DNA from 4 places in the Variovorax sp. YR752 genome. Region 2 is predicted to be linked to each of the others. Evidence: predicted binding sites of a transcription regulator. Region 2 holds the regulator's gene; each other region holds the start of a gene.
What was found. Region 2 encodes sigma-54, which starts transcription at its own class of promoters, with help from an activator protein. Its sites were predicted from a motif close to TGGCANGNAANCTGCTTT; they were not measured.

Region 1 (3,169 bases), on a different contig from region 2:
CAGCCGGGGCCGGCGAGCGCGGGCGTGTCGCTGTTCGCGTTGCCGGGTTCGATGGGCAGCATGTAGCCGATGACTGCGTCGAGCTTCTGCGTGAACACGCGGCGCAGGCGCACGCGTTCGAGTTCGTCGTCGAGCTTGGAGTCGAAGGGGTCGACGTTCACCGGCAGGCGGCGTTCGCGCCAGAGGTAGTAGTAGGTGTCTTCGTAGCCGGGCTGCATGTAGCGCTCGGTGAGGCCCAGCTTGTGCGCCAGCACGGTGGTGAAACGGCGTGCGTCTTCGCTCGTGTAGTGCGTGGGCACGCGCTCGTCGGCGAACAGCTCGGGGTCGTGCCACAGCGTCTGGCCGTCGGCGCGCCAGAAGATCGACAGTGCCCAGCGCGGCAGCTGCTCGCCCGGGTACCACTTGCCCTGGCCGAAATGCAGGAAGCCGCCCTGGCCGTACTCGGCGCGCAGCTTGTGCACGAGCTCGGTGGCGTAGCCGCGCTTGGTGGGGCCGAGCGCGTCGGTGTTCCATTCGGGCGCGTCGCGGTCGCTGGTGGCCACGTAGGTCGGCTCGCCGCCCATCGTGAGGCGCACGTCGCCGGCGTTCAGGCGCGCATCGACCGCGTCGCCGAGCGCGAGCACCTCGGCCCATTGTTCTTCGGTGTAGGGCTTGGTGACGCGCGGCGATTCGTAGATGCGCGTGACCTTCATCTCGTGGCTGAACTCGACCTCGGATTCGTCGACGCCGCCCTCGATGGGCGCGGCGCTCGACGGCGAGGGCGTGCAGGCCAGCGGAATGTGGCCTTCACCGGCCATGAGGCCCGACGTGGCATCGAGGCCAATCCAGCCGGCGCCCGGCAGGAACACCTCGCACCAGGCGTGCAGGTCGGTGAAGTCGACTGTGGTGCCGCTCGGGCCATCGAGGGCCTTCACGTCGGGCGTGAGCTGGATCAGGTAGCCCGAGACGAAGCGCGCGGCCAGGCCCATGTGGCGCAGCAGCTGCACCAGCAGCCAGCCCGAGTCGCGGCACGAGCCGCTGCCATTGGTGAGCGTTTCTTCCGGCGTCTGCACGCCGGGCTCCATGCGGATGAGGTAGTTGACGTCCTGCTGCACCTGCTGGTTGATGCCGACCAGGAAGTCGATGGTGCGCTGCTCCTTGCGATCGACCTTGTCGAGGTAGGCCTCCAGCAGCGGCGTGACCGGGTCGGCCACGAGGTAGGGCGCCAGCTCTTCGGCCTGCGAGGCCGTGTACTTGAACGGGAAGTTCTCGGCCTGCGGCTCGAGAAAGAAGTCGAAGGGGTTGTAGACCGCCATCTCGACCACGAGGTCGACCGTGACCTTGAACTCGCGCGTTTTTTCGGGGAACACGAGCCGCGCCTGGTAGTTGGCGAACGGGTCCTGCATCCAGTTGACGAAGTGCTCGGCCGGTTCGACCCGCAGCGAATACGAGATCACATTGCTGCGGCAATGGGGCGCGGGGCGCAGTCGCACGACTTGCGGGCCCAACTGCACCAGGCGGTCGTATGTGTAGTGGGTGACGTGGTGGAGTGCGGCGTGAATGGACATGCGTAGGGGCGTGCAGTGCAGCGAGGTTGCATCGAAAAGATGTCTCTGGTGAGACGCATACTAGCCCAGTTGCCAAGCAATTAACGCGCCATCGAGCGCGAGTTGGGGGAGGGTTTGCATCATGGTTTCAGAGGTGTCTGAAGGTCGGTCGCGGCGTGCGTCCGGCGCGGTGGCGGGTGGGTCGGGGGCCTTCGTTGCGCTCGGCGGCACGCTGCTCGGCGCGGCCTTGCAGCTGCGCCAGCCGCAGCTGTGGGAGGCCGGCGTTTACGCCGCGTTGCTGCTCGTGGGGCTCGGCGGCGGATGGCTGTTGTGGCGATGGCGTGGGAGTCGGCTGATCGTGCTGATGCTGTCGCTGGCCTGTGGCGCGATGGCCGGTGCAGGGCTGGCCGGATGGCGCGCGACGGCCTATGCGGATGGGGCGCTGAGCCCGCAGCTCGAAGGGCGCGACCTGCGGCTCACGGGCGTGGTCTCGCAGATGCCGCAGCACAGCGAGATCGGAACACGCTTCCGTTTCGATGTGGAGACGGCGCAATGGGCCGAGGCCTCGCGCGGCGCTGTGCCGCCTGTGGTGCCCTCACGCATCGCGCTTGCCTGGTACGGCGAACACAGCGGTGTGTGGGAGCAGCCCGTCGAACGGCGCGCGTCCACGGCGCGCCCCGTGGGCGAGGTGCACGCCGGTCAGCGCTGGCAACTGACCGTGCGCCTGCGCGCGCCGCACGGCAACCTCAATCCGCACGGCTTCGACAGCGAGCTGTGGGCGTGGGAGCAGGGCGTGCATGCCCAGGGCCATGTGCGCGTTGGGGCTCGTGACCCCGCGCCGCAGCTCCTGGGCACCACGTGGCTGCATCCCATCGAGCGAGCGCGTGAGGCCGTGCGCGATGCGGTCTTCGCACGCGTGGACGACCGGCGGCAGGCCGGCGTGATCGCCGCCCTGGTCACGGGCGACCAGGGCGCCATCGACCGTGCCGACTGGGACGTGTTCCGCGCCACCGGTGTGGCGCATCTGATGTCGATCTCGGGCCTGCACATCACCTTGTTCGCGTGGTTCGCGGCACATGTCGTGGGCGCGCTCTGGCGGCGCAGCAGCCGGCTCATGCTGTGGCTGCCCGCGCAGCAGGCCGCGCTCGCGGGTGGGCTGCTGCTGGCCGCGCTCTATGCGCTCTTCAGCGGATGGGGCGTGCCCTCGCAGCGCACAGTCTGGATGCTCGCGGCCGTGGCGCTGCTGCGCCTCACCGGCAGGCGCTGGCCGTGGCCGCATGTCTGGTTGCTGACGGCGGCGGTCGTGGTGGCCGCCGACCCGTGGGCGCTGTTGCAGGCCGGTTTCTGGCTCAGCTTCGTCGCGGTGGCGGTGCTGTTCGCCTCGGCGACGGCCGTGCCGGGCGAGGGCAGGGTGGGGGCGCTCACGAGGCTGCGTCGCTTCTTCCGCGAGCAATGGACCATCACGCTGGCGCTCGCGCCGCTGAGCCTGCTGCTGTTCCAGCAGGTGTCGGCCGTCGGGTTGGTGGCCAATGCGATCGCGATCCCGTGGGTGACGCTGGTGATCACGCCGCTGGCGATGCTCGGCGTGGCGGTGCCGCCGTTGTGGGACGTGGCCGCCGGCGCCGTGAAGCTGTTCGCCCTGT
Region 2 (3,169 bases):
GCGAGTTGGTGACCACGCTGATCTTGACGTTGCGCCCGCGGATCTCGCGCATCACCTCCAGCCCCGACGCGCCCGGAATCAGGTAGGGCGAGACCAGCGTCACCTCGCTGCGCGCGCGGCGCATCTGCTCGACCACGTTGTAGCGCACGCTGTCGACGTCGAGCAGCGGCACGCCGCCATACGACGCGGTCTTGCCGATCACGCGATCGGGCGAATCGGCGTAGGCCTCGGCGGTGGTCCAGATCAGGCCGAGCTTGCCGGCGTCGAGGTCGTCGGCCACCGGGCTGTAGCCGAGCAGGTCGTTGGGTGCAGGCTTGGGCGGCGGCGGCGTGGTGTCGGGCCCGGTGGCGGCATCGAAGCGGCGCTGCAGCTCTTCGCGCGGCAGGTCGGTGCGCACGACCGAGCCGATCGGGCGCACGTGCGGGCTGTTCCAGTACTGGTCGAACAGCACGCCCAGGCGCGGGATCAATGCGCCCGTGACGAAGGTGTCGAGATCGATGAAGTTCTGGCCCGAGGTGCGGCGGAAGTACTGGTTGCCGATGTTGCGCCCGCCCGCCACCGCCATCGCGCCGTCGGCGATGAAGAGCTTGTTGTGCATGCGGCGATTGACGCGGCTGAAATCGAACAGCGAAGCGGTGAAGCGCCTGAGCAGGCTGCCGCGCCCGGCCGGGAACGGATTGAACAGGCGCAGCTCGACGTTCGGCGTGGCAGCCAGGCCGAGCAGCAGCTCGTCTTCGCCGGACGTGTACAGGTCGTCCATCAGCAGGCGCACGCGCACGCCGCGCTGGGCCGCGTCGCGCAGGGTGCGCAGCAGGTAGCGGCCGGTCTCGTCGTTCTCGATCTGGTAGTACTGCACGTCGAGCGTGCGCTGCGCGCGGCGCGCGAGCTGCAGCCGCGTGTCGAAGGCGAAGTCGCCGCCGGGCATGAGGCGAAAGCCGCTGAGGTCGGGGTCGGGCTGCGAGGCCAGCGCGATCTTGCCGAGCGCAGTGTCGGCCGAGACGGCGATGGCCTGGGTGGGCGCGCGCGGCGCTTCGTCGGGCAGCGTGGCGCAGCCGGTGAACAGCAACACGGTTGCGATGACGACAACCCAATGCCCACAGCGCGACAGCAGGCGATGGGTCATCGTGGGCTTTCTACAGGGCCTTGCGCAGGTTGGCGGGCGCGATGCGCAGCGCCTCGCGGTACTTGGCCACGGTGCGGCGCGCGCACTCGATGCCCTGCTCCTTCAGCATCTCGGAAATCTGGCTGTCCGACAGCGGCTTCTTGATGCTCTCGGAACTCACGAACTGCTTGATGAGCGCGCGCACCGCAGTGCTCGACGCGTTGCCGCCGGTCTCGGTGCCCAGCGCCGAGCCGAAGAAGTACTTGAGCTCGACCGTGCCAAAGGGCGTCGACATGTACTTGGCCGTGGTCACGCGCGAGATGGTCGATTCGTGCAGGCCCAGTTCGTCGGCAATCTCGCGCAGCACCAGTGGGCGCATGGCCAGCTCGCCGTGCACGAAGTAGCTCTTCTGCCGCTCGACGATGGCGTTGCTCACGCGCAGGATGGTGTCGAAGCGCTGCTGGATGTTCTTGATGAACCAGCGCGCCTCCTGCAGCCGCTGCGACAGCGCCTGGCTGCCCTCGCCCTTGTGCGCCTTGAGCGCGCCGGCGTAGATGTCGTGCACGCGCAGGCGCGGCATGACCTCGGGGTTCAGCATGACGCGGAACTTGATGTTGGTGCCGCGGCCCGTCTTGGTGACGATCACGTCGGGCACGACGATGTTGCGCTCGACGTCCACGAAGCGGCGGCCCGGCTTGGGCTCCAGGCGCGCAATGATCTGCAGCGCCGAGCGCACCAGCTCTTCGTTGGTGCGCGTGAGCGTGGCCAGGCGCTTGAAGTCGCGCCGCGCGAGCAGCTCCATCGGCTGCTTGCAGATCGCGATGGCGGTCTTGCGGATGAGCGCTTCGGCCTCGGTCTCGTCTTCGTTCGCGAGCGCCTTCAGCTGGATGCTCAGGCATTCGCCGAGGTCGCGCGCGCCGACGCCGACGGGCTCCAGGCTCTGCAGCAGGCCGAGCGCCACCTGGAAGTGGTGCACCAGGTCGTCGAACTGGTCGTTGTCGTCGCCTGCCAGGCCCGAGGCCAATGCGGGCAGCGAGTCTTCGAGGTAGCCGTCGTCGTTGAGCGATTCGATCAGGAAGCGCAGCGCGGCGCAGTCGTTTTCGTTGAGCCGCAGGGTCAGCGCCTGGCGGTGCAGGAACGACTGCAGCGACTCCTGGCTGCGCGCAAGTTCGGTGGCGTCGGCACGTTCGTCGTCGCCGAGGTTGTTCTGGCGTGCGGGCGCATCGCTGCCCCACTCGCTGTCGTCGGGCGCCATCTCGACGGTGCCGTCGCCTTCCCAGTCGGGCTCGCGCTCGGTGATCTCGGCGGCGGGGCCGTCGGAGTCGGGGGTCGAGGTGGTTTCGCTCGAAGTGGTCGTCGCGCTGGAGGCCGGCACCGGGGCGAAATCGCCCTCGCCGGTGTCACCGCCATCGTCGCGCGGCACGGGCGTGTCGACAGCATCGAGCCCGAACTCCTCGCGCGCGGCTTCTTCCGCGGTGCGTTCGAGGAACGGGTTCTCGTCCAGCATCTGCTCCACCTCCTGGCTCAGTTCGAGCGTGGAAAGTTGGAGCAGGCGAATGGACTGCTGCAGCTGCGGCGTGAGCGCCAGATGCTGCGAGACGCGAAGGGACAGCCCTTGCTTCATGAGGACGCGCCCCTCCCTTACATGCGGAAGTGCTCGCCCAGGTACACCCTGCGTACCTCGGCGTTGTCGACGATCTCCGAGGGTGTGCCTTGTGCCAGCACGTGCCCGTCGCTGATGATGAACGCGTGATCGCAGATGCCCAGCGTTTCACGCACGTTGTGGTCGGTGATGAGCACGCCGATGCCGCGCTCTTTCAGGAAACTGATGATCCGCTGGATCTCGATCACGGCAATCGGGTCGATGCCGGCGAAGGGCTCGTCCAGCAGGATGAAGCGCGGCTGCGTGGCCAGCGCGCGTGCGATCTCGACGCGGCGGCGCTCGCCGCCCGACAGCGCGAGCGCAGGCGAATCGCGCAGGTGGTCCACGCGCAGGTCGGACAGCAGGTCGGCCAGTCGCTCTTCGGTGGCCTGCTTCGACAACGGCACCATGCGGCCGTTGGCGTC
Region 3 (3,169 bases), on a different contig from region 2:
GCGGCCGTGGCCGAGAAGGTGTTGGCGAAGGCGAGCACCGCGCTGTTGCTGGCTTCGAGCGCCGAGCCGGCGTTGAAGCCGAACCAGCCCACCCACAGCATCGAGGCGCCGACCATGGTCAGCGTCAGCGAGTGCGGCGTGAAGGCTTCCTTGCCGTAGCCGACGCGCTTGCCGACCATGTAGGCACCGACCAAGCCGGCCACCGCGGCGTTGATGTGCACCACCGTGCCGCCGGCGAAGTCCAGGCCGCCCCACTGCCAGATCAGGCCAGCCTTGGCGTTCAGCCCGTCGACCAGGTCGGCGCTGGCGTAGGCGTCCGGGCCCATCCAGAACCAGACCATGTGCGCGATCGGCGCATAGCTGAAGGTGAACCACAGCGCCATGAACAGCAGCACCGCGCTGAACTTGATGCGCTCGGCGAAGGCGCCGACGATCAGGCAGCAGGTGATGCCGGCGAAGGTCGCCTGGAATGCGGCGAACAGCAGTTCAGGGATGTAGACGCCCTTGCTGAACGTCGCGCCCATCGCGAAGGTGCCGGCCGCGGGATCGAACAGGCCCTTCATGAACAACCGGTCGAAGCCGCCGATGTAGGCATTGCCTTCGGTGAACGCCAGGCTGTAGCCGTAGATGAACCACAGCACGACGATCATCGAGAAGGTGACCATCACCTGCATCAGCACCGACAGCATGTTCTTGCTGCGCACCAGGCCGCCATAGAACAGCGCGAGGCCGGGCACCGTCATCAGGATGACCAGCAGCGTGGCCACGATCATCCAGGCCACGTCGCCCTTGTTGGCCACCGGCGCAGCGGCCGGAGCCGCCTCGGCCGCAGACGCGGCGGGTGCCGCAGCCTCGGCCACGGCCGCCATCGACGCCGCCGCCTCCGGCGCGGACGCCGCCTGGGCCAGCACGGCCCCCGAGAAGCCCAGGACCGCGAGGCCCAGGGCAAGAGTCGCAATGAGTTTCTTCATGGTTGTCTCTTGTGGTCCTTCGCTCAGAGAGCGTCCTTGCCGGTCTCGCCCGTGCGAATGCGGACGACCTGCTCCAGCGACGACACGAACACCTTGCCGTCGCCGATCTTGCCGGTGCGCGCGGCACCCTCGATCGCCTCGATGACGCGATCGACGATGCCGTCGTCGACGGCGGCCTCGATCTTCACCTTCGGCAGGAAGTCAACAACGTACTCCGCACCGCGGTACAGCTCGGTGTGGCCCTTTTGGCGACCGAAGCCTTTCACTTCGGTCACCGTGATGCCCTGCACGCCAATGGCGCTGAGGGCCTCACGCACTTCGTCGAGCTTGAACGGCTTGACGATCGCGGTCACCATCTTCATGGTCGTCTCCAGTGGGGTGGTTCAGAAAACGTACTTCACGGACAGAACGCCCGCGGTCTTGCCGAGGAACTTGCTGCTGTTCGCATCGGCCCCCGGCACGTAGAAATCCTTGTCGGCGTCGGTGCCGACGATGGCGCCGCTCACCGAGAGGCCGGCGCCGAGATCCTTGGTCAAGGTGATCGAGTAGTCGGTGTAGCTCGCAGCGTCCTCCGCCGGGCCCTTGATCTTCTGGTAGCCGACGTGCGGCACGACGACGAAACCGCTGCCGACATCGAAAGTGGCCGACAGGTCGAAATAGAAGCTGTTCTTGCTGTCCGCGTTGCCGAAGGTGTTGGTCACGGCGTGCGAGTACTTGCCGGTCAGCAGGCCGTAGGTCAGCGCGCCGTACAGCTCGGTGGTGCTGGCGCTGGGGTTCAGGTTGTTGCTCGGGTACTCGTAGCGCAGCACGCCGACGTCGAAACCGAGGCCGGGCACGACCTCGCCCTTCACGCCGCCGTACAGGTCGATCTCGACGCTGCTGTCGCCGCCGGGAATGTCGTCGATCCACTTGATCGTCGACGCCCACGCGCCGATGTAGAAACCGGCCGGCAGGCCGTAGTCGACGCCGCCTTGCAGCGCGGGTTTCAGCCGCGTCTGCGAGATACCGCGGTAGCGGTAGTCGGTCGTCAGGCCGATATTTCCGGAGAACTGCGCGTACGACAGCGACGGCAGCACGGTGAGTGCGGCCGCGGCCAGTGCCGCAAGCAGGTCGGGCTTCTTCATCGAGGTTCCTCCAGAGTCGGATGGCGCGTTGACTGCCGTTCCGTTCTGCAGCTTCTGTGCCACGCCTGCGAGACGGCGCAACACCCCACGACGGCGCACGCGCACGTGGCAGCGCGCCAAAATGCACCACGCAGGTGCAGTTCGGCGCGAGGGTCCGAATTGGTGCGCCCGCGGGAGCGCGTCGCTCAGCCGAGCGGCTGGTTCTCGAGCAGCAGCAGGCCGGCCGCCGTGTTGGAGAGGGGAATGTGGTAGTTCGAATGCAGCCGGCTCACCCGGCCGGTGAGTGCGGCGCGAGTGACCAACCACATCAGCAGTTCGATGCCCTGCGTGCCCGCCTTCTCCACCAGTTCATGGTTGGTGTAGCGCGTCGCCCATTGCGGGTCGCGCACCAGGCTGTCCATGAAGCGCCGATCAAATTCCTTGTTGATGAAGCCGGCGCGTTCGCCGTCGAGCTGGTGCGACAGGCCACCGGTACCGATCACGACGACCTTCGCGTCGCTGTTCCAGCCCTCGATGGCGCGGCCGATCGCCTCGCCGAGCTTCCAGCAGCGCGCCGCGCTCGGCAACGGGAACTGCACGGTGTTGATGCACACCGGCACGGTGCGCACCGGCCAGGCGCCCTGCCCGGGCCACAGCAGTGCCATCGGCAAGGTGAAGGCGTGGTCGACGAGCATTTCCTGACAGGTCGTGATGTCGAACTCGTCACGCACCAGCGATTCGATCAGGTGCCACGAGAGTTCCGGGTCGCCGCGGAAGGGCGGCACGACCGGGATGCCCCAGCCCTCGTCGGCATTGCGGTACTCGGGCGCGGCGCCGACCGCGAAGGTCGGCATCTTGTCGAGGAAGAAGTTCAGGCCATGGTCGTTGTAGACCACCACCGCCACGTCCGGCTTCACTTCGGCCAGCCACTGGTGCACCGGCGGGAAGCCATCGAACCAGGGCTTGAAGTACGGGTCGCCCTGCAGGTTGCGGGCGATCGCACGGCCGATGGCCGGCACGTGCGAAGTCATGATGCCGCCGATGATCCTGGCCATGGTCAGCTCCTGGCGGCGGCGAGCAGCTTCGCCTTGAAGG
Region 4 (3,169 bases), on a different contig from region 2:
TGACGACCTTGGCGCCGGTCAGCTTGTCCAGCGTGATGGCTTCCACCGGGCAGGCATGCAGGCACCAGGCCTCGTCGCACTGCGTGCAGGTGTAGGGCACCTTGCGGCCGGTGTGATGGAAGTCGAACACCTTGATGCGCGACTTGGCCGTGGCGTAGGTGCCGTAGTTCTCGAACGAACAGGCCATCTCGCACTGGAGACACCCGGTACATTTTTCCGGGTTGATGTGGAGCGTCTTCTGCATGAGGCTTCCTCGGGTTTGGGCGTCAGCGCGTGCTATGCACGACTCTGCATAGCTTGCTGAGGCCGGGCGAGAGTCACCATCCGGGGGAAACCCTAGGATTTGCTCCAGCGCGTCACAGCGCCGGAGCCTTTCGGTCAGACAGGGCGCCAGGCCAGGTTGGCGCGGGCGAAGATCTCCGCCAGGCGGCCACTGCCGGCCAGCTGGTTGACCGCGGATTGAAGGGCTTGCGCCAGTTCGGTGGCGTCCTTCTTCACCGCCATGCCCACCGCCCAGCCGTCACGCGGTGCGCGCGGTGAGGGCAGCGGCTCGATGGCGAAGCGTGCATCGCCGCGCAGCACCGCCTGCAGTTCGGAGAGCAGCCCGGCGGCCGCCGGCACCTCGCCGCGCTTCAGGGCGAGCGCCGCCTCGACGCCGTCCTTCCACTGGGTGCGCAGGTTGTCGCGCAGCGCGCCACCGTCCGCGCCGATCAGCAGCCAGCCGGCCATCGACTGGCCGGGCACCGCCACTGCCTTGCCGGCGAGCTGCCCGAGCGACTCGAGCACCGGCAGCTGCTCGAGGTTGCGCGCGATGGCGACGCGCTCGCGCCAGTACGGCGCGAAGATGCTGACCTGCGGGCTGCCCTGCATCAGCGGGCGGTCCACCGGGACGTGCAGCATCACGTCGGCCGGGCCGAAGCCGAGGTAGTGGCCGCGCCAGACCATGTGGCGCAGGTCGTCCTCCATGCTCTCGTCGGCTGCGAAGGGCAGCAGCGAGAGCTTGACGCCCAGCGATTCGGCGAGTGCGGCTGCCAGTTCGACATCGATGCCCGCCCCCTCGGCATGGAAGGGCGGCATGTCCTTGTAGATCGCCACGGTCAGCACGCCTCGCGCCCTGACCTTGTCCAGCGGCGTGGCCGAGAGCAGCCTCGGCAGCGCGGCGAGGACTGCCGCTTCGAGCACCTGGCGCCGGCGCATCACAACGGCTTCTCGCGGCGCGTTTCCAGGTAGGCCTTGATCGACCAGACCGCCTCCTGGTTCATCATCCCTTCGAAAGGCGGCATGTAGACCGCGCCGTTGCGGGTGCGGCCCTTGCGCACGGTGCTGGCGAAGTACTCGTCGATCTCCTTCACGCAGGCCGCCTTCTTCTTCTCGTCCTTCAGCGTGGCGCACTCGTTGTCGAGCTTGCGCAGGTCGGGCGCGATGCCGCCGGAGATCGCCTCCAGGCCGTGGCAGCGCGCGCAGTTCTGGTTGTAGGCGGAGGTGCCGATCTTCACCGCCGCATCGTTCTTGCGGAACGGGTTCTCGGCACGCCAGGCGTCGCCGAGCTTGGGCAGGCCGGTGGTGTCTACCGCCTGCGGCGTGACGTCGCCGTGCGCCCAGGCGGCGCCCGGGCAAGCGGCGCCGATCAGCAGTGCGCCGGCAATGAGGAGTCGATGGCGGGAACGAGTGCGGAACATGGCTTGTCTCCTGGACGGTCGGTTTGGAATGGGCTCGCCGTCTGCAAACGTCATGCCATGCAAAGGTGTTGCAAACGTGAACAGTCGGGCCATTGCTGTCCGTGCTGTCCCTCGGTGGACAAACCGGTCCGCCGGGCCGACAGTCGCCTCCAACGTGCGCTTGTGCGCACGACGATGAAGCCGACGCAGACAACCTGCTCGACACGCAGGCAAGGAAACGGAAGTCATGTCCACGAGCCGGAATTCGGGCCACCGCAACTGGGGCGCAAGCGACGCCGCGGCGCCGCCGCCATCGAGCCAGCCCGCGCGCGACGGGCTGATCCAGCAGTCGCACGAGCGCTGCGCGGCACTCGGGCTGACGCGCATCGAGCGGCCCGACTACGCGCCGCTGATGCGCAGCGACCTGAACGTTGCGCGCGAGCGCAACCAGCGCCTGTTCGCGCACGCCGCACCGGTGATGGAGATGCTCTACGAGCAGATCGTCAACACCGAGAGCATGATCGTGTTGACCGATGCGAACGGCACCATCCTGCACTCGATCGGCGACAACGACTTCCTCGAACGTGCCGGCAAGGTCGCACTGCAGCCCGGCGTCAACTGGGCCGAGCAGAGCAAGGGCACGAACGCGATCGGCACCGCGCTGTTCGAGGAGCGGCCGACGCTCGTCCACGCCGACGAGCACTTCATGCACGCCAACCACTTCCTGACCTGCTCGGCGGCGCCGATCTTCGACCCGCGCGGCAACATGCTCGGCGTGCTCGACGTGTCGGGTGACCAGCGCAGCTACCACCAGCACACCATGGGGCTGGTGCGCATGTCGGCGCGCATGATCGAGAACCACTGGCTCTCGGACGACTACAGCAACCGGCTGCGCCTGCACTTCCACAGCCGTGCCGAGTTCATCGGCACGCTGCTCGAGGGCATCATCGTCGTCGGCTCCGACGGCAAGATCCTCGGCGCCAACCGCAGCGCGCTCGACCAGCTCGCGATGACCGGCATCTCGCTGCGCGGCCACACGCTGACGACGCTGTTCGGCACCACCGTGGCGGCGGTGCACGACCACTTCCGCGCGCCGCTGCCGGTGCCGATGACGCTGTCGGTGCCCACCGGCCTGCGCTTCCAGGTCAGCGCGCGCATCGACTGGTCGTCGCGCCGCGTGTTCGGTGGCCTGCCCGAGGGCTTCGACGACACCAGCAGCAGCGGCGTGCCGCGCGCCTCGGCGCCAGCGCCGACGCACTCCGGCGAAGCCGTGGCCAAGGCACCCGCCGGCCTGCAGTTCCTGCAGACCGGCGATGCGCAGATCCAGACGGTGGTGCAGAAGGTCAGGCGCATCCTCAACCGCGACATCCCGCTGCTGATCCTCGGCGAGACGGGCACCGGCAAGGAACTGCTCGCGCGTGCGGTGCACCAGGAGTCGAACCGCGCCAAGCAGGCCTTCGTGGCGGTGAACTGCGCGTCCATCCCCGAGTCGCTGATCGAGGCCGAGCTGT

Region 1: a site for sigma-54 is predicted at 1,621-1,638, ahead of AAG801_RS00320 (transglutaminase family protein). Genes of this name have one in related genera too.
Region 3: a site for sigma-54 is predicted at 2,140-2,157, ahead of AAG801_RS38810 (TorF family putative porin). Genes of this name have one in related genera too.
Region 4: a site for sigma-54 is predicted at 1,720-1,737, ahead of pedF (cytochrome c-550 PedF). Genes of this name have one in related genera too.

What each region holds. Positions count from the first base shown of each region.
Region 1 covers NZ_CALRZC010000001.1:68,100-71,268, reverse strand. The annotation lists gene AAG801_RS00320 (transglutaminase family protein) at 1-1,547, opposite strand, end outside; gene AAG801_RS00315 (DNA internalization-related competence protein ComEC/Rec2) at 1,717-3,169, shown strand, end outside.
Region 2 covers NZ_CALRZC010000070.1:31,000-34,168, forward strand. The annotation lists gene AAG801_RS17995 (phospholipase D family protein) at 1-1,123, opposite strand, end outside; gene rpoN (RNA polymerase factor sigma-54) at 1,134-2,726, opposite strand; gene lptB (LPS export ABC transporter ATP-binding protein) at 2,744-3,169, opposite strand, start outside.
Region 3 covers NZ_CALRZC010000322.1:2,660-5,828, forward strand. The annotation lists gene amt (ammonium transporter) at 1-971, opposite strand, end outside; gene AAG801_RS38805 (P-II family nitrogen regulator) at 995-1,333, opposite strand; gene AAG801_RS38810 (TorF family putative porin) at 1,355-2,095, opposite strand; gene AAG801_RS38815 (class III extradiol dioxygenase family protein) at 2,281-3,129, opposite strand; gene AAG801_RS38820 (protocatechuate 4,5-dioxygenase subunit alpha) at 3,132-3,169, opposite strand, start outside.
Region 4 covers NZ_CALRZC010000043.1:3,981-7,149, forward strand. The annotation lists gene AAG801_RS12800 (4Fe-4S dicluster domain-containing protein) at 1-244, opposite strand, end outside; gene AAG801_RS12805 (transporter substrate-binding domain-containing protein) at 379-1,197, opposite strand; gene pedF (cytochrome c-550 PedF) at 1,197-1,679, opposite strand; gene AAG801_RS12815 (sigma-54-dependent Fis family transcriptional regulator) at 1,906-3,169, shown strand, end outside.